3 regions of the Streptomyces sp. NBC_00483 genome follow, and region 2 is predicted to be linked to each of the others. Evidence: predicted binding sites of a transcription regulator. Region 2 holds the regulator's gene; each other region holds the start of a gene.

Region 1 (9,448 bases), 2.2 Mb from region 2:
TCCGCGGACTCCTCGCTCCCGGTGACGGAGCCGCACGTCCCCGGCCACCACCATCACGACCACGTGCACGAGGTCAGCAAGGAGAACCTCTACTCATGACCGTCGCGTTGATGTGGGAGGCCCGCGCCGTCGAGGGGCGTGGCGAGAAGCTGCTGAGCTGGGCGAAGGAGCAGGTCCTCGAACCGGCCCCGGAGCGCCGCGAGACGTTCCGGGGGCCGCGGGACCGGGTGCTCGTCATTACGTGGTGGGATGCGGCGTACGACGCGGACCTTCCGGAACTTCCGGAACCGGACGGTGAGTTGGTGACCCGCACGGTCCACCGCTGGCGTTTCGAGGCCGCGTAGGGCCGTAAACCCCAGGGCTCTAGTGGTCCGCTGTGTACGTCAACAGGTAGCGCCAGAAGAGCAGTTGGCGCACCTCGCTGCCGGGGAGCAGGCGTGCCGCCTCCTGGCGGATCTCCGGAAGCTGCATCTCCGGCTGCTGCACAGGGGGTTGCGGCGGGGGAGTGCGGACGCCCCGGGCGCGTTCGCCCGCGTACACGGCGAGGCGTGCCACCGCGTTCGTCGGGGACGCGACCACGTCCCACGGCGTCATGCCGTCGTAGCAGCCCAGTACGAGCAGCCGGCCGCCGGGCGCGAGGGCCTTGCGGAAGCGGGTCAGCGTCTCGAACGGCATGTGGTGCAGGCTCGCCAGGCAGCTGATCACGTCGTAGTGGGCGGGCGGGAGTTCGGCCTGCGCGGCGTCGGCGACGCGGTAGCGCGGCCCGCCACCGGTCGCCTCCGCCACGGCCAGCGTCGCCGGATCCGGGTCGAGCGCGTCGACCCGGTACCCGTGCGCCACGAGCCGCCGCGCGAAGCGGCCGGTGCCGCAGCCGACGTCGAGTGCGGTTCGCCCCTGCGGGGGCAACTGGCGCAGCAGCAGCGGGTGGTAGTGGTCATTGTGATCGAACGGCACGTCGGGCCTCCGGCGGTTCGGGACGACGGGGTCGGGCCCCGCGCCATGATGACGCGGCACCGGTGTTCTGGGGCGGTGCCGTGGCCGGCGCCTTCCGCATGTGCAGCCTGCACCGGGGTGCCGCCTTGCCCACCCTGCCGCCCAAGGCGGCAGATTGCCCAAGGCGGTTGGCGTCGACCGCCAAGGGTGGGGAGCCGCGGCTGGGGGTGGATCGCCAAAGCGGGGGCGGTACCCCGTCGGGCCGAGCCCCCGGAGGGGGCGGGTGAGTGGGAGATGGGCGGGAGCCGGGCGATTGCCTGCGGGTGGGCGGGTCTACTCAAGCCCCTGCGGCGGGTGGGCAATTCAAGCCCCTGCGGCGATTGAGCAGCGGGGTCCGGGGCGGAGCCCCGTGGCCGTAACGCCGGTTCGGCACAATCAGCCCCGCCGGCGATTGAGGCGCGGGGTCCGGGGCGGAGCCCCGAGGCCGTAACGCCGGGTCGGCGAAAACAGCCCCGCGGGCGGAGCCCCGACGCCTCAACCCACCGGCGCGCCGACAAGCATCGTGGGCGCACCCGCAACCCGGGTCAAAAACACCGTCACCGCCCGCCTCCCGAAGGGCTTCGGCATTGCCTTCCGCCGCAACTCCTCCGGCTCGACCGCCGACCCCCGCTTCTTCACCGTCAGCACGCCGACCTCCCGCTCCCGCAGCAACGCCTTCAACTTCTTCACGTTGAAAGGGAGTTGGTCGGTGATCTCGTACGCGGCGGCGTAGGGCGTGGCGTGCAGCTCGTCCGCCGTCACGTACGCGATCGTCTCGTCGACGAGCCCGCCGCCGACCTCCTCGGCCACCTCGGCGACCAGGTGCGCCCGGATGACGGCGCCATCGGGCTCGTACAAGTACCGCCCGACGGGCCGTACTTCGGGGTCGGGAAGCCCCCTGCCCACCAGCGCCCGCGGCCCCGGAAGCAGCGTCGCCCGCATCCGCCCGGGAGCGGTCCCGAACCACAGCACCGCCTCCTTCACGTCACCCCCGTCCGAGATCCACTCGGCGTCGGCCTCCGCGGGGATCGCCTCGTGCGGGATGCCGGGGGCGATCTTCAGCGCGGCGTGCGGCGCCTTGAGCGCGGCGGACACGGCCCAGGACAGCGGCGGGGAGTAGGCCTCGGGGTCGAAGATCCGGCCCCGACCACCCCGGCGCGCGGGGTCCACGAACACGGCGTCGTACGCGGCCGTGTCCACCTCGGTGACGTCCGCCTCGCGCACCTCGATGAGCCCCGCGAGGCCGAGCGCCTCGGCGTTCGCCCGCGCCACCTCGCACGTCAGCGGGTCCCGGTCGACGGCAAGCACCCGGATCCCCGCGCGGGCGAGCGCGATCGCGTCGCCGCCGATGCCGCAGCACAGGTCGGCCACGGAGCGCACGCCGAGCGCCTCGAAGGCGCCGGCCCGGTACGCCGCCACGCTCGTCCGCGTCGCCTGCTCGACCCCGTTCGGCGTGAAGAACATCCGGGCCGCGTCCTCGGCCCCGAACTTCGCCACCGCCCGCTGCCGCAGCCGCGCCTGGGCGAGCGCGGCCGAGACGAGTTCGGCGGGGTGCTCGCGGCGCAGTTTCGTGGCGAGGGCGAGCTCCTGGGCCGGATCGTGATCGCGGAGTTCGTCGAGCAGGGCCAGGCCCTCGGGGGCCAGGAGGGCGGAGAAGGCGGCGGGGTCGTTCACCCGGCCCATTGTGGGCCAGGCGGGCGACGGTGCGCGCCAGGCGGAGGTGTCGGCTCCGGAACGGGCCCGTGAGCTGTAAGGATCCGGCGCCATGCAACTAGTACGACAAAATGAGAAACACGCCTCAAAGGGGACTCGGAAGAGACCCGGTAAGAGACCCGGCGCGACGACCGGCGTCCGCCTCCTCGCCGGCCTGCTCGCCGCGTCCGCCCTCGCCACCGGGTGCGCGGCCGGCACCCCGGAGCGGACCCCCGTGAAACCGGCCCCCGGCCAACAGGGCCTCCAGGCCGCTCCCGCCCGGGCCCTCGACTCGTACGCGACGAAGCTGCGCGCCCAGCGGGCCGCGCTCGTCGCGGCGACCAAGCGCTGGGGCCTCGCCGACGTGCCGCTCACCGCCCCGCGCCCACCGGCGAAGAAGCCGGTCATCGAGGCGCGGACGGGCTTCGAGGTCGACGGCCAGAAGAAGCTCGGCCTGCCGCCGGTGTTCACGACGATCCCGACCAAGGACAAGGTCGTCTTCCTCACCATCGACGACGGCGCCGAGAAGGACCCGCGGTTCCTGAAGATGATGAGCGAGCTGCGGATCCCGTACACGGCGTTCCTGACCGACGCCGAAGTCAGGCCGAAGTACGGCTACTTCAAGAAGATGCAGGCCCGCGGCGTCACCCTCAACAACCACACGCTCCACCACCCGTTCCTGCCCGCCCTCTCGTACGCGCGTCAGAAGCACGAGATCTGCGGCATGCAGGACGTCATCGAAAAGAAGTACGGCAAGCGGCCCACGCTCTTCCGACCGCCGTTCGGCGACTACAACCAGAACACCCTGCGCGCCGCCAAGGCCTGCGGCATCGAGTACGCCCCGATCTGGAACGCAGAGGCGTTCGTGGACCGCATGGACTACCGAGAGTGGGACCGCAGCATCCATCCGGGCGACATCCTGCTCACGCACTTCAGGGGCCGCAAGGACTGGAAGGGCACGATGCCCGACATGATCCGGAACCTCATGAAGTACCTCACCGACCGGGGCTACGCGGTGGCGCGCCTGGAGGACTACCTGTGACACCGCGTGGGCCGCGGGCGCGGCTGCTCGGCTGCGCCCTGGCCGCCGTTCTGCTCACCGGGTGCGCGCGGGAGGCCGCCCCGCCGCCGCGCCCTGCGGCGGGCGCAGAGGCGGCGGTCCCGCCGGTCGTCTCCCGCGTCCCCACCCGCGACAAGGTGGTCTTCCTCGCGTACGAGGACGGGGCCGGGCGGGACCCCCGCTTCGTCGGCCTGGTCCGCGACCGACGCCTCCCGGTCTCGCTGTTCCTCGCGGGCCCGGGCGTGGGCCGCCTCGGCGAACTGACCGCCCTGGGCGCCCGGGTGCAGAACCGCACCCTCACCCACGCCCTCCTGCCGGGCCTCGGATACGTGGAGCAGCACGCCGAGATCTGCGGCCAGCGCGACCGCGTCGAGGCCCGCTTCGGGGCGGCGCCCCGCCTGTTCCATCCGCCCCGGGGCGCGTACGACGCGAACACGCTCCAGGCGGCGGCCGAGTGCGGCGTCGACGCGATCGTCCTGTGGCGCGAGCCGGCGGAGCGGTTGCGCCCCGGCGACATCCTCGGGGCGCGGGCGGAGACCACGCCGGCTCTCGTGCGCCGTATCGAGGCCGAGGGGTACGAGGTGGCGGCCCTGGAGGACTACCTGTGAGCCGCCGGTCCACCGATCAGCGACGGAGTCGATTAGCAGTCCGCTTGACCGAGTGCTAATCGCAGTCATAGTCTCGGCCCTGGCACTCACCACTGGAGAGTGCCAACAGCGACGGGCAGGTCCGGCACCCGCGACGACGGATCCACCTGGTCGCCACCCCAGACTGTTAACCCCGTGAGATCTCCGAAGGGGGAGACCGGATCGTGACGACCACCAGCTCCAAGGTTGCCATCAAGCCGCTCGAGGACCGCATTGTGGTCCAGCCGCTCGACGCCGAGCAGACCACGGCCTCTGGCCTGGTCATTCCGGACACCGCGAAGGAGAAGCCCCAGGAGGGCGCTGTCCTCGCCGTGGGCCCGGGCCGCTTCGAGAACGGCGAGCGCCTTCCGCTCGACGTCAAGGTCGGCGATGTCGTGCTGTACAGCAAGTACGGCGGCACCGAGGTGAAGTACAACGGCGACGAGTACCTCGTCCTCTCGGCTCGCGACGTGCTCGCGATCGTCGAGAAGTAATTCACCGAGGCTTTTGAAGCTTCACCGAAGCAGAACGCTTTGAACTGCGCCCCTGGCCCCCGCTGAGAATGCCGGGTGCGAGGGGCGCGGTTCGTTTCGAGAGGACTGATTCAGCTCCATGGCGAAGATCCTGAAGTTCGACGAGGACGCCCGTCGCGCCCTCGAGCGCGGCGTCAACAAGCTTGCCGACACGGTCAAGGTGACGATCGGCCCCAAGGGCCGCAACGTCGTCATCGACAAGAAGTTCGGCGCCCCGACCATCACCAACGACGGCGTCACCATCGCCCGTGAGGTAGAGGTCGAGGACCCGTACGAGAACCTCGGCGCGCAGCTGGTGAAGGAGGTGGCGACCAAGACCAACGACATCGCGGGTGACGGTACGACCACCGCCACCGTGCTCGCCCAGGCCCTGGTCAAGGAAGGCCTGCGCAACGTTGCCGCCGGTGCCTCCCCGGCCGCCCTGAAGAAGGGCATCGACGCCGCGGTCAAGGCCGTGTCCGAGGACCTCCTCGCGACCGCCCGTCCGATCGACGAGAAGTCCGACATCGCCGCCGTCGCCGGTCTGTCCGCCCAGGACAACCAGGTCGGCGAGCTCATCGCCGAGGCGATGGACAAGGTCGGCAAGGACGGTGTCATCACCGTCGAGGAGTCCAACACCTTCGGTCTGGAGCTCGACTTCACCGAGGGCATGGCCTTCGACAAGGGCTACCTGTCCCCGTACTTCGTCACCGACCAGGAGCGTATGGAGGCCGTCCTCGACGACCCGTACATCCTGATCCACCAGGGCAAGATCGGCTCGATCCAGGACATGCTCCCGCTCCTGGAGAAGGTCATCCAGAACGGTGGCTCCAAGCCGCTCCTGATCATCGCCGAGGACGTCGAGGGCGAGGCTCTGTCGACCCTGGTCGTGAACAAGATCCGCGGCACGTTCAACGCCGTCGCCGTGAAGGCCCCCGGCTTCGGTGACCGCCGCAAGGCGATGCTGCAGGACATGGCCACCCTCACCGGTGCCACCGTCATCGCCGAGGAGGTCGGCCTCAAGCTCGACCAGGCCGGTCTCGAGGTGCTCGGTTCCGCGCGCCGCGTGACGATCACCAAGGACGACACCACCATCGTCGACGGTGGCGGCAAGTCCGAGGACGTGCAGGGCCGCGTCGCGCAGATCAAGGCCGAGATCGAGAACACGGACTCGGACTGGGACCGCGAGAAGCTGCAGGAGCGCCTGGCCAAGCTGGCCGGCGGCGTCTGCGTCATCCGCGTCGGTGCCGCGACCGAGGTCGAGCTCAAGGAGAAGAAGCACCGTCTGGAGGACGCCATCTCCGCGACCCGCGCCGCGGTCGAGGAGGGCATCGTCTCCGGTGGTGGCTCCGCTCTGGTGCACGCCTCCAAGGTCCTGGACGACTCCCTCGGCAAGGAGGGCGACGAGGCCACCGGTGTCGCCGTCGTCCGCCGCGCCGTCGTCGAGCCGCTCCGCTGGATCGGCGAGAACGCCGGCCAGGAGGGCTACGTGATCGTCTCCAAGGTCAAGGAGCTCGAGAAGGGCCACGGCTACAACGCCGCGACCGGCGAGTACGTGGACCTGGTCAAGGCCGGCGTCATCGACCCGGTCAAGGTCACGCGCTCCGCCCTGGAGAACGCCGCCTCCATCGCCTCCCTGCTCCTCACGACCGAGACCCTGGTCGTCGAGAAGCCGGCGGACGAGGAGCCGGAGGCCGGCGGCCACGGCCACGGTCACTCGCACTGACCTGCTCCGCTGAAGTAACCCGAGGCCCGGCTCCCCGTCGCGGGGGGCCGGGCCTCGGCTTTTGCTCTTCGTGGAGCAACTCCCTTACTGGGGACCGTACTTGCGGCCCGTGCGGGAGGTGATCCCGCCCAGCAGGACCCGCGGCGTCACCTTCACCACGCCCATCAGGGCCTTGTACCGGGGGTCCGGGATCGACAGCGACTTGCCACGCGCGAGGTCCGCGAGCGCCGCCGACACCAGCTTGTCCGCGTCGAGCCACATCCACTTCGGGATGTTGCCCGTGCCCATTCCGGCCCGCTCGTGGAACTCCGTACGGACGAACCCGGGGCACAGTGCCATCAGTCGGACCCCACTGCCCGCGAGGTCCTTCGCCGCGCCCTGCGTGAACTGCACGACCCACGCCTTCGAGGCGCCGTACGTACCGCGCGGCACGAACGCCGCCACCGACGCCACGTTGACCACGCCACCGCGCCCACGCTCGCGCATCGCCCCCGCGGCCGCCGACGTCAGCCGCAGCACCGCCTCGCAGTGCACCTTCAGCATCGTCAGCTCGTCGGCCATCGGGACCTCGAGGTAGTGCCCCTTGTTGCCGAACCCGGCGTTGTTGACCAGCAGATCGACCGCGGCCTTACGGTCCGTCAGGCGCGCCTCGACCGCCGCGATCCCGTCCTCCGTGGCCAGGTCGGCGGTGAGCACCTCGGCCTCGATGCCGTGCCGGTCGTGCAGCTCTGTCGCCTGCTCGTGCAGCCGCTTGGTGTCGCGCGCGACGAGCACCAGGTTGTGCCCGTCGGTGGCGAGTTGCCGTGCGAACGCGGCGCCGATGCCCGCGGTGGATCCGGTGATCAGGGCGGTAGTCATGCGCCAAGGTTAATGAGCGCGGAGTGGTGCTCGTGATCACGGCCCCGGGGCGTGGGAACGGCCGGCCGCAACGAGCCTACGAGCCGTACTTCTCGACGTACTCCCGCGCGGAGCGAACCGCCTCCGGATGCAGCGCGTCCCCCGCGGCGAGCAACCGCGGCAGCAGCTCCCGCTCGGTCGTCACCGCACGGAACTGAAGGGCCACGGTGACCTCGTGGTCCGGCCGGTGCACGACCTCGATGGAGTCGCCCGCCCGGATCTCGCCCGGCTCGATCACCCGCAGATACGCCCCCGGCGCCCCTTCCCGGGTGAACCGCTTGACCCAGCCCCGCTCGCCCAGGTGCCCCTGGAAGGTCCGGCACGGAATCCGGCTCGACGTGACCTCCAGGAGAAGCTCGGCCCCGACCCGCCAGCGCTCGCCGATCCGCGCGCCCGACACGTCGACCCCTTCGGTCGTGAGGTTCTCGCCGAACGTGCCGCTGGGCAGCGAACGGTCCAGCTCCTTGCCCCACGCGTCCAGGTCCTCACGCGCGTACGCGTACACGGCCTGGTGGTCCCCGCCGTGGTGCCGCAGGTCGCACACCGCGTCCCCGGCGAGCCCGCTCGCGCCGGTCCCCTTGGGGCCCGGCGCCGACACCCGCACGGGACCGGTGACCGGCCGCTTGTCGATGCCCGTGACTCCCTCGGGCTGGTCCGTGTACTCGGCGGACTCGGGCCGCCCCAGATTCAGCGACAGAAGCTTCATGTGCGGAACGCTACGGGACCGACACCCAAAGCCGCCACGCATTATCCGGCGCGATCCCCAAGAGTCGCTTATGCTTGAGGGGTGATCGAGGCCCGTCATCTCCGTGTCCTGCGCGCCGTCGCCGCCACCGGCTCCTTCTCCGCGGCGGCCCGCGAGCTGGGTTGCACCCAGCCCGCCGTGAGCCAGCAGATGAAGGCCCTGGAGTCCTCGGCCGGCACCCCGCTGCTGATCCGCACCGGCCGCGAGATGCGCCTGACGCAGGCCGGCGAGGCCCTCGTGCGGCACGCGTCGGGCATCCTCGCCGGGCTCACGGCCGCAGAGGAGGAGATCGCCGCGATCGCGGGCCTGCGGGCCGGCCGGGTCCGCCTCGTCTCGTTCCCCAGCGGCAGCTCGACGCTCGTCCCGACGGCCCTCGCTGCCCTGCGCTCCGAACACCCCGGCACGCGCGTGTCGCTGGTCGAGGCCGAACCGCCCCGCTCCGTGGAGATGCTCCGCGAGGGCGACTGCGACGTCGCGCTGGCCTTCCGGTACGAGGGCGCGCACGCCGGAGAGGACTGGGAAGACCTCGTCGTACGGACGCTGTTCGCGGACCGGCTCGTGGGCCTCGTGCCCGAGGGGCACGCGCTGGCCGGAGCCGGCTCGGTCACCATCGACGCGTTCGCGGACGAGCCGTGGATCGCGGGCTGCCCGCGCTGCCGCCGCCAGCTGGTCGAGGTGTGCAGGGGCGCGGGATTCGCCCCCCGCATCGACTTCGCGACGGACGACTACCCGGCGGTGGTCGGGCTCGTCAGCGCCGGGCTCGGCGTGGCGGTACTCCCCGAACTGGCCATCGAGTCTGTTCGCCCCAAGGGTGCACGCACAGTGACCGTCGAGCCCGCGGTGCGCCGCGAGATCGTCGCGCTCACCCTGCCCGATCTGGCCCAGGTGCCCGCGGTCCGCGCGACCCTCGACCACCTCGCGAAGGCCGCGACACGCTGAACGCGGAGGCGGGCGCGCCTCGGCACGCCTACCTCCGCAGGCCGTTCAGGTACCTCCGCAGGTCGTTCAGCTTCGTGCAGAAACGTTCCTTCAGTTGTGCGCGCCGCTTGTGGCGGCCTGTCCTCCACTTGGGGCCGACGCCGTGACGAGCCGATTGCGGGCCCGTCCCATGAGCTCTTCGCGCTCGTCCTCCGTGAGGCCGCCCCACACGCCGTACGGCTCACGCACCTGTAGGGCGTGAGCAGCGCACTCCGCGCGCACCGGGCACCTCATGCAGAC
Region 2 (9,448 bases):
TGGTTCTACGAGGAGGAGGGGCGCGGCCTGCCGGGCGTCGTCGAGCACGACATGCGCGGCGCCGACCCGATGCCGCTGCCCCGGCTCGCCCGCGTCTGGCACACCCACGAACACCGCACCGAGGAGCTCCGCGGGCTCCTGGAGAAGGAACCCCCGCGGCTGCCCGACCGGCTCTCCGGCGCCGTCCCCGTGCCCTGGCCCTTCGACGCGCAGAGCAGCCCGGTCACCCAGGACACGGGCTCGGCGCTCGCCTACCGGCTCTCCGCCGGCGGCCGCGCCCTCGGCATCCTGCTGATCGGGCGGGCCGGTCTGCACCGCTTCCCCGACGAGATCACCGGGCTCGTCGAGGACTTCAGCCGGCGCGTCGCCCTCGCCGTCAGCGCGGCCCGCCGCTTCACCCGGCAGGCCACCATCAGCCGCATCCTGCAGCGCGGCCTGCTGCCCACGGTCATGGCCGAGATCCCCGGCGTGGCGAGCGCCCTCGTGTACGAGCCGAAGGAGGCGGGAGGACCCGGCGGCGACTTCTACGACGTGTTCCCGGCCGGCGCCGGACGCTGGTGCTTCGCGCTCGGCGACGTCCAGGGAAAGGGCCCGGAGGCCGCCGTCGTCATCGGGCTCGTACGGCCCTGGCTGCGGCTGCTCGCCCGCGAGGAGTACCAGGTCGCGCAGGTCCTCGACCGGCTCAACCGGCTGCTGCTCGACGACGCGACCGAGGCCTCGGACGCCGCGGCCCGCGCGCTCGCCGCGGCCGACGGCAGGGGCGTGCCACCGGAGGGCTCCACGTCCCGCTTCCTGTCGCTCCTCTACGGAGAGCTGACGCCCACCGAGGACGGCGTGCTGTGCACCATCGCCTCCGCCGGGCATCCGCTGCCGCTGCTCATGCGGCCCGGCGGGGAGGTCGTCGCCGCGGCCACGCCACAGGTGCTGCTCGGCGTCGTCGACGATCCGGACTACACAAGCGAAACGTTTGTGATGCGCACCGGGGACACGCTCCTGGGCGTCACCGACGGGGTGACGGAGCGGCGCCGCGGGGCCCTCCAGTTCGACGACGGGGACGGGCTCGCGCAGGCGCTCGCCGGGTGCGCGGGCCTGACGGCGCCGCTGCTCGTCGAGCGGATCCGGCGGCTCGTGCACGCCTTCGGTGACAGCCCGCCGGACGACGACCTGGCGCTGCTGGTGCTCCAGGCGCAGTGAGGGGGCGGCGTCGCCCACGGGTCGGCGCCGCCCATGGCGATCCGGTCGGTCGCGGAGGCGGGACAATGGGTCCATGCCTTCCGCACTTCCCGACGGTGAGCCCGTGCCCGACGACGGCTCGCTGCCCGCGTCCGCCCTCGCCGGGGCCGGGTCCCGACCCCTCGGCTTCTACCTGCACGTCCCGTACTGCGCCACGCGCTGCGGCTACTGCGACTTCAACACGTACACGGCCACCGAGCTGCGCGGCACGGGCGGCGTACTCGCCTCCCGTGACAACTACGCGGAGACGCTGATCGACGAGGTGCGGCTCGCGCGCAAGGTGCTCGGCGACGACCCGCGCCCGGTCCGGACCGTGTTCGTCGGGGGCGGTACGCCGACGCTGCTGCCGGCCGCCGACCTCGTACGGATGCTGGCGGCGGTCCGCGACGAGTTCGGGCTCGCGGACGACGCGGAGATCACGACCGAGGCGAACCCGGAGTCGGTGGACCCGGCGTACCTGGCGGAGCTGCGGGCAGGCGGCTTCAACCGGATCTCGTTCGGGATGCAGAGCGCCCGGCAGCACGTCCTGAAGGTCCTCGACCGTACGCATACGCCGGGGCGGCCCGAGGCCTGTGTCGCGGAGGCGCGGGCGGCCGGGTTCGAGCACGTGAACCTCGACCTCATCTACGGCACGCCGGGCGAGACGGACGACGACTGGCGGGCCACGCTGGACGCGGCGCTCGGGGCGGGGCCCGACCACGTTTCGGCCTACGCGCTGATCGTCGAGGAGGGTACGCAGCTCGCGCGGCGGATCCGGCGCGGCGAGGTGCCGATGACCGACGACGACGTGCACGCGGACCGCTATCTGATCGCCGACGAGGTGCTTGGGGCGGCCGGGTTCGACTGGTACGAGGTGTCGAACTGGGCGACGTCCGAGGCCGGGCGCTGCCTCCACAACGAGCTGTACTGGCGCGGGGCCGACTGGTGGGGGGCCGGGCCCGGGGCGCACTCGCACGTGGGCGGGGTGCGGTGGTGGAACGTCAAGCACCCGGGCGCGTACGCGGCGGCGCTCGCGGGTGGGCGCTCGCCGGGGGCCGGTCGGGAACTCCTCGCGGAGGAGGACCGCCGGGTCGAGCGGATTCTCCTTGAGCTACGACTCCGTGACGGATGTCCGCTGGAGCTGCTTCGGGCCGACGGGCTCGCGGCGGCGCGGAAGGCGTTGGCGGACGGTCTGCTGGAGGCGGAGCCGTTCGCCGCGGGCCGCGCGGTGCTGACGCTGCGCGGCCGGTTGCTGGCGGACGCGGTGGTGCGGGACCTGGTGGACTGAGGCGCACCCCCACGTAGGTGGGGAAGACGAACTCCTCGGCCGAGTGGACGAACTGATCGACGGGACACCTCCGCGAAGGCGGAGAGCACACAGTCGGCCAGACCCGGTGTGCTTAACGCACTGGAAAGCGTCAGGTCACGGTTACGTGGTCGATCAACTCTTCCACTCTGCCCAAGAGTTCTGGCTCCAGGTCCTTGTAGGAGTGGACCCGGCTCAGGATGTACTGCCACGCCTCGCCCGTGTTCGCCACCCGCCAGCCCAGCGCCCGGCACACGCCCGTCTTCCAGTCCTGACCGCGGGGGACGCGGGGCCATGCCTCGATGCCCACCGATGACGGCTTCACCGCCTCCCAGATGTCGATGTACGGGTGGCCGACGACCAGTGCGTGCTCGCTCGTCACCGACTGGGCGATGCGCCATTCCTTCGAGCCCTGCACCAGGTGGTCGACCAGGACGCCGAGGCGGGCGTCCGGGCCGGGGGCGAAGTCGTCGACGATCGACGGAAGGTCGTCGACGCCCTCCAGGAACTCCACCGCCACGCCCTCGATGCGCAGGTCGTGGCCCCAGACCCGCTCGATGAGCTCGGCGTCGTGCTTGCCCTCCACGTAGATGCGGCCCGCCCGGGCCACCCGTGCGCGGGCGCCGGGGACCGCCACCGAGCCGGACGCGCTCCGGGCGGGGCGGGTCGGGGCGGGCCCCGAGGGGCGTACGAGGGTGACGACCTTGCCGTCGATCATGAAGCCGCGCGGCTCCATCGGGAACACCCGGAGCTTGCCGAAGCGGTCCTCCAAGGTCACCGTCGGACCCTGCGCCGTCTTCTCGACCCGGATCACCGCTCCGCAGAAGCCCGTGGTGACCTCCTCGACGACGAGGTCCGGTTCGGCCGGAACCTCGGGGACCGGCTTGTTCCGCTTCCAGGGGGGAGTCAGGTCGGCAGAGTACTGGCGCATCCGGCAGACGATAAGAGAAGTGCGCAGGCCAGGGCTACGACACGCCGAAACGCGTCGCCAATGTGGCGCGTTGCGCGCGGACGAACTGCGCATTCACCGCCGAACCGTGCCCCGGGACGTACACCGCGTCCTCGCCGCCGAGGTCGAGGAGCCGGTCGAGCGCCGCGGGCCAGTGGCGCGGTGCCGCGTCCGGGCCCGCCTGAGGTTCGCCCGACTCTTCGACCAGGTCGCCGCAGAAGACGATCTCCGGGGACCCCGGAACCAGTACGGCCAGGTCATGGCCGCTGTGCGCCGGGCCGATGTTCGCGAGCAGCACCGTCAGGCCGCCCAGGTCGAGCGTCCACTCGCCGCACACCCGGTGCGGCGGGGTGACGAGGATGTCGACCGCCTCGGTCGCCGCGTCCGGGTCGACACCGTGCCGCACCGCGTCGGCGCGCAGCCCCTCGGCGCCGCGCTCGAAGAGGGTGTCGATGCCCACCGCCCCGTACACCTCGACGCCCGCGAACGCGGCCGTGCCGAGCACGTGGTCGAAGTGCGGGTGCGTCAACGCGACATGGGTCACTCTCCGGTGCGCCCCGAGGAGCGCGCGGGCATCGGCGCGCAGCCGGGCGCCTTCACGGAGTGAGGATCCGGTGTCGATCAAGAGCGCCGCTTCTTCACCCACGACGAGGCCACTCGTGCAGTCCAGGCCCGGCAACCGCACCCGCCCCACATTCGGCGCGAGCCCCTCCCAACCCACCGAGGCCCAATCGATACGCTGCGCGAACTCCATACCTCGACGCTAGCGCCCTTGCCGGGCCCGTACCCACCGGCCGTACACTGACCCGGGGACGATTGGCACTCGCCCACATGGAGTGCCAAAGACAGGATGACCGCAACGGCTGTTTCTGGAGGTGTGCGCCGATGCTCAATGAACGCAGGCTCGAAGTGCTGCGCGCCATCGTCCAGGACTACGTCGGCACCGAGGAGCCCGTCGGCTCCAAGGCGCTCACCGAGCGGCACAAGCTCGGGGTCTCGCCGGCGACCGTGCGCAACGACATGGCAGCCCTGGAGGACGAGGGATTCATCGCCCAGCCGCACACCAGTGCCGGGCGCATCCCCACCGACAAGGGCTACCGCCTGTTCGTCGACAAGCTCACCGCCGTGAAGCCGATGGCCGCGCCCGAGCGGCGTGCCATCCAGAACTTCCTGGACGGCGCCGTCGATCTCGACGACGTCGTCGGACGCACCGTACGGCTGCTCGCGCAGCTGACGCGGCAGGTGGCGATCGTCCAGTACCCGTCCCTGACCCGGTCCACCGTGCGCCATGTCGAGCTGCTCGCGCTCGCACCCGCCCGTCTGATGCTCGTACTGATCACGGACACCGGGCGCGTGGAGCAGCGGATGATCGACTGCCCGGCGCCGTTCGGTGAGTCGTCCCTGGCGGACCTGCGGGCCCGGCTGAACAGCCGCGTCGCGGGCCGCAGGTTCGCCGACGTGCCGCAGCTGGTGCAGGACCTGCCGGACGCCTTCGAGCAGGAGGACCGGGGCACGGTCTCCACGGTGCTCTCCACCCTTCTGGAGACACTCGTCGAGGAGACCGAGGAGCGGCTGATGATCGGCGGAACCGCCAATCTCACTCGCTTCGGACATGATTTTCCCCTCACCATCCGGCCCGTTCTGGAAGCATTGGAGGAGCAGGTCGTGCTCCTCAAGCTCCTTGGCGAGCTGGGAGATTCGGGCATGGCCGTACGGATCGGTCATGAGAACGCCCATGAGGGACTCAACTCCACGTCCGTCGTGTCGGTCGGCTACGGTTCGGGCGGCGAGGCAGTGGCCAAGCTCGGCGTGGTCGGCCCGACCCGCATGGATTACCCGGGAACGATGGGAGCAGTACGCGCAGTGGCACGTTACGTCGGACAGATCCTGGCGGAGTCGTAAGTGGCCACGGACTACTACGCCGTACTAGGCGTGCGCCGCGACGCTTCCCAGGACGAAATCAAGAAGGCCTTCCGAAGGCTGGCGCGTGAGCTTCACCCGGATGTGAATCCGGACCCGAAGACTCAGGAGCGCTTCAAGGAGATCAACGCCGCCTACGAGGTGCTCTCCGACCCGCAGAAGAAGCAGGTCTACGACCTCGGGGGCGACCCCCTGTCGCAGTCCGGTGGAGGCGGGGCCGGTGGCTTCGGCGCCGGTGGGTTCGGGAACTTCTCGGACATCATGGACGCCTTCTTCGGCACGGCGTCGCAGCGCGGGCCCCGGTCCCGTACGCGGCGCGGCCAGGACGCCATGATCCGGCTCGAGATCGAGCTGGACGAGGCGGCCTTCGGCACCACGAAGGACATTCAGGTCGACACGGCTGTGGTCTGTACGACCTGCAGCGGTGAGGGCGCGGCGCCCGGTACCTCGGCGCAGACCTGCGACATGTGTCGCGGGCGCGGTGAGGTCTCGCAGGTGACGCGGTCCTTCCTCGGCCAGGTCATGACCTCGCGGCCGTGCCCGCAGTGCCAGGGATTCGGCACGGTCGTGCCCACTCCGTGCCCGGAGTGCGCGGGCGACGGGCGCATCCGCTCCCGTCGGACCCTGACCGTGAAGATCCCGGCCGGTGTGGACAACGGCACGCGGATCCAGCTCGCGGGCGAGGGCGAGGTCGGCCCCGGTGGCGGCCCCGCCGGTGACCTCTACGTGGAGATCCACGAACTCCCGCACCCGACCTTCCAGCGGCGCGGCGACGATCTGCACTGCACGGTGACCATCCCGATGACGGCGGCGGCCCTCGGCACGAAGGTGCCGCTGGAGACGCTCGACGGCACGGAGGAGGTCGACATCCGGCCGGGCACGCAGTCCGGCCAATCGGTTCCGCTGCACGGGCGCGGTATCACGCATCTGCGGGGCGGCGGCCGTGGTGACCTCATCGTGCACGTCGAGGTCATGACGCCGCAGAAGTTGGACCCGGAGCAGGAGCGGGTGCTGCGGGAGCTTGCCAAGCTGCGCGGCGAGGAGCGGCCCACGGGGCAGTTCCAGCCGGGTCAGCAGGGGCTCTTCTCCCGCCTGAAGGACGCGTTCAACGGCCGTTGAGTCAGCCGTCGTAGGCAAGGTCGGCCCCCGGTGCGTGGCACCGGGGGCCGACGTGTGTCCACGGTGCGCGGCGCCGGTGTTCCGGGCCTGTGTCGGGGTCGGCGCCTGTCGTTCTCGTTGTGCGGCACCGGGGTGCCGGTCGCTGCGCCGGGGGCGGGCCCTGCGTTGTGGGTGCGCTGCGCCGGGGTGCCGGCCGCTGCACCGGGGCCGGGCCCGCCGTAAGGGGTGCGCGGCACCGGGGTGCCGCCTTGCCCACCCTGCCGCCCCAGGCGGCAGATTGCCCAAGTCGGGTGCGGCCGACCGCAACGGGTAGGGAGCCGTGCTTGCGGCGGGTTGCCCAAGGCGGGGGCAGTGTCGACCGCGACGGGTGGGGAGCCGTGGCTGCCGGCGGATCGGCCAAGGCGGGTGGCGGTACCCCGTCGGGCCGACGCCCCCGGAGGGGGCGGGCGGGTGGGAGATGGGCGGGAGCCGGGCGATTGCCTGCGGGCGGGTGGGGCAATTCAAGCTCCGCGGCGGGTGGGCAATTCCAGCCCCTGCGGCGATTGAGCAGCGGGGTCCGGGGCGGAGCCCCGAGGCCGTAACCCCGGTTCGGTGAAGTCGGTCCGGTCGGGACGGCGTCCCCGGGCCGTGACGCCGGTTCGGCACAATCAGCCCCGTTCTGGGACGGGAGCCCGCGGGGTCCGGGGCGGAGCCCCGTGGCCGTGACGCCGGTTCGGCGAAGTCAGCTCCGCTCTTGGGCGAGAGCCCGCGGGGGCCGGGGTGGCGTCCCGGTCGATTCGGTCGGTCGCGGGTGACATGGCACGATGCGGTCATGTCCTCCGCACTGACCGATCTCTGCCCACTTCCGATCGTGCAGGCCCCCATGGCGGGCGGCGCTTCGCACCCCGCACTGGTCGCCGCCGTGGCCGAGGCGGGCGGGCTCGGGTTTCTCGCCGCCGGGTACAAAACGGCCGACGGGATGTACGAGGAGATCAAACAGGCGCGGGCGCTGACCGCCAGGCCCTTCGGCGTCAACCTCTTCATGCCGCAGACCGAGCACGCGGACCCGGCCACCGTCGAGGTCTACCGCAACCAGCTCGCGGGCGAGGCCACCTGGTACCGCACCCCGCTCGGGGAGACCGACAGCTGCAGCGACGACGGCTACGACGCCAAGCTCGCGATCCTCGTCGACGACTCCGTTCCGCTGGTCACCTTCACCTTCGGCTGCCCCCGGCGCTCGGTCGTACAGGCGCTGCAGCGCGTGGGCACGAAGGTCGGGGTCACCGTCACGTCGGTGGAGGAGGCGCAGGCCGCGCAGGAGGCCGGCGCCGACCTGGTGTGCGTACAGGGGGTCGAGGCCGGCGGGCATCAGGGCACGCACCGGGACAACCCCGAGGCCGACGGGAGCGGGTTCGGCCTGCTCTCGCTGATCGTGCAGGTGCGCGAGGCCGTGCAGCTGCCGATCATCGCCGCCGGCGGGATCATGCGCGGCGCGCAGATCGCCGCGGTGCTCGCGGCCGGCGCCGACCTCGCGCAGCTCGGCACCGCGTTCCTGGTCACCCCGGAGTCCGGGGCACCGGAGCCGCACAAGCAGGCCATGACCAACCCGCTGTTCACCCGGACCGAACTGACCCGTGCCTTCTCCGGGCGGCCCGCGCGCGGGCTCGTCAACCGGTTCATGCGTGAGCACGGCCCGTACGCCCCCGCCGCGTACCCGCAGGTCCACCACATGACGTCGCCGCTGCGCAAGGCCGCCGCCAAGGCCGGTGACCCGCAGGGCATGGCGCTGTGGGCGGGCCAGGGGCACCGGCTCGCGCGGGAGCTCCCTGCCGGGCAGCTCGTGGAGGTCCTCGCGGCCGAACTCGACGCCGCCAGGGCCGCGTTGACGCAGCGGGGCGCCGCCTGATGACCGCTCCGGTATTCGTCGTCGAGGGGGCCGTCCCCGGCGACCGCGCGTATGTGCTCGACGGGCCCGAGGGGCGCCACGCCGTCTCCGTGAAGCGGCTGCGGGCCGGGGAGACGGTGACGCTCACCGACGGGCTCGGCTCGTGGTGCGAGGCCGTCGTCACCGGCAGTGAGGGCAAGGACCGGCTGCTCGTCGACGCGGGCCCCGTGCACGTGGAGACCGAGGAGCGGCCGCGGATCACCGTCGTACAGGCGCTGCCCAAGGGCGACCGGGGCGAGCTCGCCGTGGAGACCATGACCGAGACCGGCGTCGACGCGATCGTGCCGTGGGCCGCCTCCCGGTGCATCACGCAGTGGCGCGGCGACCGCGGGCTCAAGGCGCTCGGCAAGTGGCGGGCCACCGCGCGGGAGGCCGGGAAGCAGTCGCGGCGGGTGCGGTTTCCGGACGTCGGGGAGGCCGCGACGACGAAGGAAGTCGCCGCGCTGCTCGCCGGGGCGGACTTCGCGGCGGTGCTGCACGAGGACCGGGACACCCCGAGCGGGGCGCTGGCTTCGGCCGAACTCCCGGACAGCGGCGAGATCGTGCTCGTCGTCGGCCCCGAAGGCGGCGTGTCGCCCGAGGAGTTGACGGTTTTCGAGGAGGCCGGGGCGCGGCCGATGCGGCTCGGGCGGAGCGTCCTGCGCACGTCGACGGCCGGAACGGCGGCGGTGGCGTTGCTGCTGGGACGTACGGGACGGTGGGGGTAGGCACCCGTCACAGGTACCCGTCCGACGGGTGTGTCCACAGTGACTGCAACAGTGGCTGCAACCGCACTACCGAGGCTGTACGTCCACTGGCATTCTGCCGTGCATGCGGGGATCGAGAGGGTTCAGCGGGCTTGTCCTCGTTGCTGCCGTCGTCGCCACGGGCGTCGCGTGCCAGCCGATCGAGGGCGACCTCAATGTGTCCACGGTCGCGATCACCACCGATCAGACGGCCACCGACGAGCTGAACCGGCAGAACGCCAATGTCGCCTGGCTCAGCTGCAACGGCACGTTCAGCAGCAGCTCTCCGTCCG
Region 3 (9,448 bases), 1.8 Mb from region 2:
CGCGCCGCTTCGACGGCCTCGTGGAATCGCTGTGTCGCCCAGGCCGCCAGCGCCCTGATCAGCGCCTCCCGGGAGGCGAACCGCCGATGGACGGTGGTCCGCGCGACTCCGGCGGCCTCGGCGATCTGCTCCATCGTCGCCGCCGGATTCACGGCCAGTACCCGCTCGGCCGCTTCGAGGATCGCGCGCACGGTCCGCTCGGTGTCGGCACGAAGAGGTTTCGCGGAGGCGGGCTGCGGCATGGCGAGCGATTCCTTCCGGAGGGGAGACCCCACGAGAGTACGCCAATGTGGCAGCTTGGCGACTACTTGCGACATTGGTGATGCATGTTCTATGTTCGACGCATCAGCCGAGTTGCACATGCCGAGCAAGGGGAAGCGTCATGAACCTGCACCTGAACGGCAAGACCGCCCTCGTCACAGGAGCGGGCCGAGGGATCGGGCTCGCTGTCGTCCAGGCCCTGGCCGCCGAAGGCGTACGCGTGGTCGCCGCCGCGCGCACCGCGGCCCCGGAGTGGAAGGCGGCCGGGGCGATACCGGTGACGGTGGACCTGTCCGATCCGGCCGGCGCCGAGCGACTGGTGACCGAGGCCGTGGCCGAGCTGGGCGGAATCGACATCCTGGTCAACAACATCGGCGGCGGCGACGGAGACCTGAGCGGCGGCTTCCTCGATCTGACCGACGCCCAGTGGGCACAGGTGACCGACCTGAACTTCTTTGCCACCGTCCGCGTCACCCGCGCCGCACTGCCCGCACTGCTGGCCGCCCGCGGCGCGATCGTCAACGTCTCCTCGATCGGCGCGCGCGTCCCGCACGGCGGCCCCGTCCCGTACACCACCGCCAAGGCCGCGCTCACCGCGTTCGGCAAGGCACTGGCGGAGGAGTTCGGCTCACAAGGGGTCCGGGTGAACACCGTCTCTCCGGGCCCGGTCCGCACCGCCATGTGGGAGAGCCCCACGGGTTACGGCGCCGGACTCGCGGCCGCCATGGGCGTCCCCCACGCCGACCTCCTGGCCGGGTTGCCCGCGGCCATGGGCATGCTCATCGGTCGGCTCGTCGAACCGGAAGAGGTCGCGACTCTGGTCACGTATCTGGCGTCCCCGCTCGCCGCCGCGACGACGGGCACCGACCACCTCATCGACGGCGGCTCCGTCAAGACCGCTTAGACCTGTCGCCACCAGGCCTAAAACGCCCCGAGGGCGGCACCGACTCGTGAAGAGTCGGTGCCGCCCTCGGGGTTACGGACGGGCTGAACCGCGAGCGGCTCAGAAGTCCATGTCACCGCCCGGCATGCCGCCGCCGGCCGGCGCAGCGCCGGCCTTCTCCGGCTTGTCGGCGATGACGGCCTCGGTGGTGAGGAACAGCGCGGCGATGGACGCGGCGTTCTGCAGGGCAGAGCGCGTGACCTTCGCCGGGTCGATGATGCCCTCGGCGATCATGTCGACGTAGTCACCCGTGGCGGCGTTCAGACCGTGACCGACGGTCAGGTTGCGCACCTTCTCCACGACGACGCCACCCTCGAGACCACCGTTGACGGCGATCTGCTTGAGCGGGGCCTCGAGCGCGAGCTTCACGGCGTTGGCGCCGGTCGCCTCGTCACCCTCGAGCTCCAGCTTCTCGAACACCGCGGAGGCCTGGAGGAGGGCCACGCCACCACCGGCGACGATGCCCTCTTCGACGGCCGCCTTCGCGTTGCGAACGGCGTCCTCGATGCGGTGCTTGCGCTCCTTGAGCTCGACCTCGGTGGCCGCGCCCGCCTTGATGACGGCCACGCCGCCGGCGAGCTTGGCGAGGCGCTCCTGGAGCTTCTCGCGGTCGTAGTCCGAGTCGCTGTTCTCGATCTCGGCACGGATCTGGTTGACGCGACCCTGGACCTGGTCGCTCTCACCGGAGCCGTCGACGATCGTCGTCTCGTCCTTGGTGATGACGACCTTGCGGGCACGGCCGAGCAGGTCGAGACCGGCGTTCTCCAGCTTGAGGCCGACCTCCTCGGAGATGACGGTGCCGCCCGTGAGGATGGCGATGTCGCCGAGCATGGCCTTGCGACGGTCACCGAAGCCCGGGGCCTTGACGGCGACGGACTTGAAGGTGCCACGGATCTTGTTGACGACCAGGGTCGACAGGGCCTCGCCCTCGACGTCCTCGGCGATGATCAGCAGCGGCTTGCCGGACTGCATGACCTTCTCGAGCAGCGGAAGGAGGTCCTTCACGTTGCCGATCTTCGAGTTGACGATCAGGATGTACGGGTCCTCGAGCGAGGCCTCCATACGCTCCATGTCGGTGGCGAAGTACGCCGAGATGTAGCCCTTGTCGAAGCGCATACCCTCGGTGAGCTCGAGCTCCAGACCGAAGGTCTGGGACTCCTCGACGGTGATGACGCCTTCCTTGCCGACCTTGTCCATGGCCTCGGCGATGAGCTCGCCGATCTGGGTGTCGGCGGCCGAGATGGAGGCGGTGGAGGCGATCTGCTCCTTGGTCTCCACCTCCTTGGCCTGCTCGAGCAGGGCGGCGGAGACGGCCTCGGTGGCGCGCTCGATGCCGCGCTTGAGGGCCATCGGGTTGGCGCCGGCGGCTACGTTGCGAAGGCCTTCGCGAACGAGCGCCTGGGCCAGGACGGTCGCGGTCGTCGTGCCGTCACCGGCGACGTCGTCCGTCTTCTTCGCGACCTCCTTGACCAGCTCGGCGCCGATCTTCTCGTACGGGTCCTCGAGCTCGATCTCCTTGGCGATGGACACACCATCGTTGGTGATCGTGGGGGCGCCCCACTTCTTCTCGAGGACGACGTTGCGACCCTTGGGGCCCAGGGTCACCTTGACGGCGTCGGCGAGCTGGTTCATGCCGCGCTCGAGGCCGCGCCGTGCCTCCTCGTCGAACGCGATGATCTTGGCCATGTGAAGTGGTCCTCCCGGACGGGGTGGCTAACGCAAAAGGACCGTGCTGGTGCCCGCGACGGACGGCCTGCGGGCCTTGTGGCTCCTTGCACCACCCGGCCCCCGGACCTCACCGACCCGATCCAAGTTTTGTCACTCTCACTCGGAGAGTGCTAAGCCCAATGATTAGCACTCGACCCCTACGAGTGCAAGGTGCTCCCGCGCAGCGGGATCGTTGAGGGGTGGCGGTCGGGCGACGGGCGGGCGCAAGGCCGTACCACGAAAGCGCAGGCGGGACCCGTTCAGCACGAAGGGCCCGCCCCCCGGTTACCCGGGAGACGAGCCCTCCGCAACGTGCGACGTACAAGCTTGCAGTCTGACGCGCGCGTTCAGCCGGCGGCCACGCGGACCATGTCGGCCTGCGGCCCCTTCTGGCCCTGCGAGATCTCGAACTCGACCCGCTGACCCTCTTCGAGGGTGCGGTAGCCGTCCATCTGAATCGCGCTGTAGTGGACGAAAACATCCGCACCACCGTCGACCGCGATGAAGCCGTACCCCTTCTCCGCGTTGAACCACTTGACGGTGCCCTGAGCCATGCCTAACTCCCCTATTACTGGCCCTTGCGCAGGACCGCACTTCGCGGACCCGGGTCAGACCTCACGCCCCATGGGATATGGGGGTGTGCGCCGGAACGCGTCGACCGCGGCTGAATGTATCTGCCCAACTGCCGTCTGCAACAGGTCAGTCGGACGAGAATTCTGGGCACGCCAGATCGGGGAAACCGGGCCAACTCGCCGTATCCTTGGGCAAGTCGGGCCGTGTAAATGCCATAAAGGGCCCGAAAGGGCCGGACACTTTGGCTACTTCTTGTCGGGCTTCGGGCGAGAACTCATATGCGCCCGTCATGCACCGCTCAGCGAAACGCAGCAGCTTCCCCAACTGTACCGCGCTCAACCATGCAGAATTGCCCCCTCCGCTTCTCTTGCGGAGGGGGCAATTCAAGTAACTCTGCGTAAAACGGCGAAAGATCAGCCTCCGGCACTGTGCTTGATGGTCAGCCTCCGGCGACGGCCGGAATGATCGAGACGCCGGCGCCGTCCGGCGTCGCCGTCTGAAGGCCCTGCTCGAAGCGGACGTCGTCGTCGTTCACGTAGACGTTCACGAAGCGGCGCAGCTTGCCCTGGTCGTCGAGGACGCGGGCGGCGATGCCGGTGTGGTTCTTCTCGAGGTCGGAGATGACGTCGGCGAGGGTGGCGCCCTCGGCGGCGACCTCGGCCTTGCCGCCGGTGTAGGTGCGCAGGATGGTGGGGATGCGAACGTTGACGCTCATGCTGGTAACTCCTGTTGCTACAAGTTCGGTCGGGCTCAGAGGTCGGTGGCGAGGCCGGCCTCGCGGAACGCGTCCAGGTTGGGCCGGATCGTCGCGGTGGCCTGCGAGGACTCGGCGACCGCGTCCAGCGTCTTGAGACCGTCACCGGTGTTGAGGACCACCGTGGTCAGCGACGGGTCGATGAGGCCCGCCTCGATGAGCTTCTTGGTGACACCCAGCGTGACACCGCCCGCCGTCTCGGCGAAGATGCCCTCCGTCTGCGCGAGCAGCTTGATCGCGTCGACGACCTGCTCGTCGTTGACGTCCTCCACGGCGCCGCCGGTGCGGCGCGCGATGTCGAGGACGTACGGGCCGTCGGCCGGGTTGCCGATGGCGAGGGACTTGGCGATGGTGGTCGGCTTCTGCGGGCGGACCACGTCGTGGCCGCCCTTGTAGGCGACGGAGACCGGGGAGCAGCCCTCGGCCTGGGCGCCGAAGAGCTTGTAGGGCTTGTCCTCGACGAGCCCGAGCTTGATCAGCTCCTTCAGGCCCTTGTCGATCTTCGTGAACTGCGAGCCGGACGCGATCGGGATGACCAGCTGGTCCGGGAGCTGCCAGCCGAGCTGCTCGCAGATCTCGTACGCGAGCGTCTTGGAGCCCTCGCCGTAGTACGGGCGGAGGTTCACGTTCACAAAGCCCCAGCCCTCGCCCAGCGGGTCGCCGATGAGCTCGGAGCAGAAGCGGTTCACGTCGTCGTAGTTGCCCTCGATGGCGACGAGGTCACCGCCGTAGACACCGGCCATGACGACCTTGCCCTGCTCCAGGTCGTGCGGGATGAACACGCAGGACCGGAAGCCGGCACGGGCGGCGGCGGCGCCGACGGCGCCGGCCAGGTTGCCGGTGGAGGAGCAGGAGAGGGTGGTGAAGCCGAAGGCGCGGGCGGCCTCGATGGCCTGCGCGACGACGCGGTCCTTGAAGGAGTGCGTCGGGTTGCCGGAGTCGTCCTTGACGAACAACTTGCCCTCGGCGACGCCCAGTTCACGGCCGAGGTTGTCGGCCTTGACGAGCTTGGTCCAGCCGGGGTTCAGGTTCGGCCTCTCGGCGACGTCGGCCGGGACGGGCAGCAGCGGGGCGTAGCGCCAGATGTTGGCGGGGCCGGACTCGATCTGCTTGCGGAGCGCCTCGGGGTCACCGACGGGAAGGTCGTATGCGACTTCGAGGGGACCGAAACACTCGGCGCAGGCGAAGACGGGGCCGAGCGGAACGACGGCGCCGCACTCGCGGCAGGAAAGTCCGGAGGCCGGGCCCAGATCGACGGAGTCCGTCGTGGCGGCGGTTTCGGTGGCGACAGTCTGTACAGCCATGAGAGGCGAGGCCCTTTCTCCTCATCTTCCTCGCGACGCATCTCGCCACGAGACGGATTTGGCACCTTCACTAGCCGGGAGCCTCGCGGGCGCACTGCGGTGTGCGGACGAGACCGGCTGGAGGGTTGCCGGGGCTTCAACGGGCCGTATCCCTCTGCCCCTCTGGATGAGCGGTATTCGATTGTGTGGATTCAGTTGTGTGTGCGGCGGGCGACCCCCGACATGCGATGGTCACCGGCCTTGTTCAAGACTGTAACCGAAGGCCCGGACCCTTGAGATAGTCGTCCGATGCGCGAGATGGATCACATGTTGGTCCTGAGGGAAGGAACGCAGACCGTGCTGGAAGAGGTCGAGCGCTGGCTGAACAGGCGCTCCTGGTCCGTGGTCGACCATCCGCTGCACCGGTTGGTCGCCGCCAAGCAGGCCTCGGGCCGGACGGTGAGTGTCGTACTGCCCGCGCTGAACGAGGAGGAGACGGTCGGCGAGATCGTCTCCGAGATCCGGCGGACGCTGATGACGGACGCGGTGCCGCTCGTCGACGAGCTCGTCGTGATCGACTCCGGCTCCACGGACCGCACCTCCGAGGTCGCGGCTGCGGCCGGGGCGCGCGTCGAGCACCGGGACACGATCCTGCCGCGGATCCCGGTCAGGTCCGGCAAGGGTGAGGTGCTGTGGCGCTCCCTGTTCGTCACTTCCGGTGACATCGTGTGCTTCGTCGACGCCGATCTGAAGGAGTTCTCCGCGGACTTCGTCTCCGGCATCGTCGGGCCGCTGCTCACCGAGCCGGGCGTGGACTTCGTGAAGGCGATGTACGACCGTCCGCTGGCCGGGGCCGCGGGGCAGGGCGGCCGGGTGACCGAGCTGATGGCGCGGCCGATCCTCAATCTGCACTGGCCCCAACTGGCCGGATTCGTCCAGCCCTTGGGCGGCGAGTACGCGGCCCGGCGCTCGCTGCTCGAACGGCTCCCGTTCCCCGTCGGATACGGCGTGGAGCTCGGCCTGCTGGTGGACGCGCTGCACACCGTGGGCCTGGACGCGCTCGCCCAGGTCGACGTCGGTGTGCGCAAGCACCGGCACCAGGACGGGCAGGCGCTCGGCCGGATGGCGGCGGCGATCTACCGCACGGCCCAGCTCCGCCTCGCGCGCGGGCACCTCGTCAGGCCGGTGCTCACGCAGTTCGAGCGCGGGGAGGACGGCTTCGAGCCGCGTACCCACGAGGTCGACACGGAGGAGCGGCCGCCGATGATCGAAATCGGTGAGTATGCGGAGCGTCGCGTCGCATAAGCGCCGCATAATCATATGTTTTGTCTAACTTGCCCTTTATGTGGCTCAGACAATTCAAGGGCAGGTTCAAGGGCAGGGCGGCGTGCGCCGTCACCGCCACCCTCGCCGCCTGCCTGACGGGCATGGCGGGCCTGGCGCCGATCCCCGCCTCCGCGGACGTGGTCTCCCCCTTCGCCAAGCGCTACGACGAATCGATCTACGGCGACTTCAAGACCATCGGCAACACGGTCATGGGCTGCCCGACGGACGACGCCACCATGGCCGGACGCTGCGCCGTCGCCGCGAACGGCGAGGGCAAGGACAACAACAACACGTTCGTCATGCAGCGGATCAACACCGCAGGGACGACCGACGGCTACGGCTCCAGCACCGGCAGGGTCACCGTCCCGCCCGGCGCCCAGGTCGCCTACGCCCGCCTCTTCTTCGGCGGCAACGACGGCACGTACAAGGGCCCGAGCGGCGCCCAGCTGAAGCGCTGCGACATCTCCGGCGCCAATGTGGTCCCCTCGCCCGGCGACCCGCTGGACGCGGTCCCCTCGGTCGGTGTGAACGGCACGGCCCCGACCAAGGTCTCCCCCGACGACCTGGTCCAGGACCCCGCCTCCACCAGCGGCCCGCACTACTACACGGGCGAGGCCGACGTCACGAGCCTCTTCAGCGGCGTCACCGGCACCGGCGCGCCGATCCCGGTCTCCGTCGGCGACATCTGGGCGCCCACCGGCAAGGGCTGCGTGGCCGGCTGGTCGATGACCGTCGTCTACAAGTACGACGGCCCCAACGACGCCTACGCGCCGGACCGCCGCAACGTCTACATCTACGGCGGCCACGTCCTGCAGCGCTCCACCTCCCCCGCCACCCGGGTCACCGTGGACGGCTTCTACCGGACCTCGGGCACCCCGCACGCGAGCGTCACCGCGTACGAGGGCGACTGGAACACGCCGGGCGACAGGTTCGCCGTCGGCGGCCGGAACATCCCCGAGGCGCACACCGGCAACACCAACAACTTCTTCATCTCCGAGGACGACGGCGCCCTCGACCCGAAGATGGTCAACAACCTGAGCATCGACGCGAAGGAGTTCGACGTCTCGGGCAGCGGCTCCACGCGGGCCGTCGGGGACGAGCCGATCCCGGTCGGCTCGACCTCCACCACGCTCGACTTCTCCACCAAGGGCGACACCTACGTCCCCTCGGCGCTCGCCCTGTCCGTCCCGGTGCCCGACCTGGAGATCACCAAGACGGCGAGCCCGGCGAAGGTGGAGCCCGGCGACACGGTCACGTACACGGTGAAGGCGAAGAACGTCAGCCGACTGCCGTACCCCAACGCCAAGTTCACCGACGACCTCACCGAGAACCTCGACGACGCGACGTACAACAACGACGCCGAGGCGAGCATCGGGAACGTCGACTACACCGAGCCGAAGATCAACTTCACCGGTGACATCCCGGCCGGCGAGACCGCGACCGTCACGTACTCCGTGAAGGTCAACGACCCGGTGAGCGGCGACGGGAAGCTCACGAACAGCGTCACCGCCGACTCCCCGCGCACCAACTGCGAGGAGGGCTCCACGGACGCGCAGTGCGGCATCGCGCCCGTCATCGAGCGGGAGGCGCCGTCACCGACGCCGACCAGCCCCTCGCCGACGCCGACCGACCCGTCGACCGAGCCGCCGGGCGAGCAGACGCCCGAGCCCTCGCCGACCCCGTCGACGGGCAGCCAGAGCCCGCAGGCCCGGCCCACCCCGCCGAATCCGCCGAATCCGCCGAGCAGTGGCGAGATGGCCGAGACCGGCACCGACTCGCTTCTGCCGCTGTACGGCGGGCTCGCCGTCACGCTGTGCGGGCTCGGCGCGCTGATCGTCGCCGCAGTGCGCAGCCGCAAGGAGTGACCTGACCGCAGGCGTCGTATACGGCCGGGCCCCCGACGGGGCCCGGCCTTACGTTTGAACGTTTCCGGGCCGGGCTAGCGTGCCCCTATGAGTTCCACGACGCATGGTGCTGCTGAGGTTCTCGTCGCGTCCAACCGCGGCCCGGTCTCGTACGTCCTCGACGACGCGGGAGGAATCGAGGCGAAGCGCGGCGGGGGCGGTCTCGTGTCGGCGCTGAGCGCCGTCGAGAACAAACTGTGGGTGTGCTCGGCGCTGAGCGAGGGCGACCGGGAGGCGGTGCGGCGCGGGGTCGCCGAGCCGGGAGTGCGGATGCTCGACATCGACGCCGAGGTGCACACGGACGCGTACAACGGGGTCGCGAACTCGGTGCTGTGGTTCGTGCACCACATGCTGTACCAGACGCCCCTGGAGCCCGCCTTCGGACCGGAGTTCCGCAGGCAGTGGGCGTCCTACGAGGCGTACAACCGGGCCTTCGCCGAGGCGCTCGCCGAGGACGCGGCGCCGGGCGCGACCGTGGTCGTGCAGGACTATCACCTGACGCTGGTGCCGGGGATGCTCCGCGAGCTCCGCGGCGACCTGCGGATCGGGCACTTCTCGCACACGCCCTGGGCACCCGTCGACTACTTCCGGATGCTGCCCGACGACATCGCCGAGCAGGTGCTCAGGGGCATGCTCGGTGCCGACCGCTGTGCGTTCCTGACCCGGCGCTGGGCGGACGCCTTCACCGACTGCTGTA

Evidence for each region. Region 2 encodes HrcA, which represses chaperone genes, less so after heat shock. Its sites were predicted from a motif close to TTNGCACTCNGNNNNNCNGAGTGCNAA; they were not measured.
Region 1: groES (co-chaperone GroES) is a predicted target of HrcA. The motif match lies at 4,365-4,391, and genes of this name have one in related genera.
Region 3: groL (chaperonin GroEL) is a predicted target of HrcA. The motif match lies at 3,020-3,046, and genes of this name have one in related genera.

Annotation. Positions count from the first base shown of each region.
Region 1 covers NZ_CP107880.1:5,781,446-5,790,893, forward strand. The annotation lists gene tsaD (tRNA (adenosine(37)-N6)-threonylcarbamoyltransferase complex transferase subunit TsaD) at 1-99, shown strand, start outside; gene OHA73_RS26075 (hypothetical protein) at 96-344, shown strand; gene OHA73_RS26080 (class I SAM-dependent methyltransferase) at 364-954, opposite strand; gene OHA73_RS26085 (THUMP-like domain-containing protein) at 1,468-2,655, opposite strand; gene OHA73_RS26090 (polysaccharide deacetylase family protein) at 2,738-3,706, shown strand; gene OHA73_RS26095 (polysaccharide deacetylase family protein) at 3,703-4,332, shown strand; gene groES (co-chaperone GroES) at 4,536-4,844, shown strand; gene groL (chaperonin GroEL) at 4,963-6,588, shown strand; gene OHA73_RS26110 (SDR family NAD(P)-dependent oxidoreductase) at 6,673-7,446, opposite strand; gene OHA73_RS26115 (MOSC domain-containing protein) at 7,523-8,191, opposite strand; gene OHA73_RS26120 (LysR family transcriptional regulator) at 8,273-9,169, shown strand; gene OHA73_RS26125 (WhiB family transcriptional regulator) at 9,260-9,448, opposite strand, start outside.
Region 2 covers NZ_CP107880.1:3,613,489-3,622,936, reverse strand. The annotation lists gene OHA73_RS16045 (ATP-binding SpoIIE family protein phosphatase) at 1-1,194, shown strand, start outside; gene hemW (radical SAM family heme chaperone HemW) at 1,268-2,500, shown strand; gene OHA73_RS16035 (DUF3097 domain-containing protein) at 2,631-3,449, opposite strand; gene OHA73_RS16030 (MBL fold metallo-hydrolase) at 3,484-4,221, opposite strand; gene hrcA (heat-inducible transcriptional repressor HrcA) at 4,353-5,369, shown strand; gene dnaJ (molecular chaperone DnaJ) at 5,370-6,506, shown strand; gene OHA73_RS16015 (nitronate monooxygenase) at 7,297-8,391, shown strand; gene OHA73_RS16010 (16S rRNA (uracil(1498)-N(3))-methyltransferase) at 8,391-9,137, shown strand; gene OHA73_RS16005 (hypothetical protein) at 9,241-9,448, shown strand, end outside.
Region 3 covers NZ_CP107880.1:5,429,108-5,438,555, reverse strand. The annotation lists gene OHA73_RS24380 (TetR/AcrR family transcriptional regulator) at 1-242, opposite strand, end outside; gene OHA73_RS24375 (SDR family NAD(P)-dependent oxidoreductase) at 383-1,165, shown strand; gene groL (chaperonin GroEL) at 1,265-2,890, opposite strand; gene OHA73_RS24365 (cold-shock protein) at 3,259-3,465, opposite strand; gene OHA73_RS24360 (ubiquitin-like small modifier protein 1) at 3,924-4,199, opposite strand; gene thrC (threonine synthase) at 4,235-5,542, opposite strand; SAM riboswitch class I at 5,561-5,715, opposite strand; gene OHA73_RS24350 (glucosyl-3-phosphoglycerate synthase) at 5,879-6,826, shown strand; gene OHA73_RS24345 (DUF7927 domain-containing protein) at 6,865-8,712, shown strand; gene OHA73_RS24340 (alpha,alpha-trehalose-phosphate synthase (UDP-forming)) at 8,800-9,448, shown strand, end outside.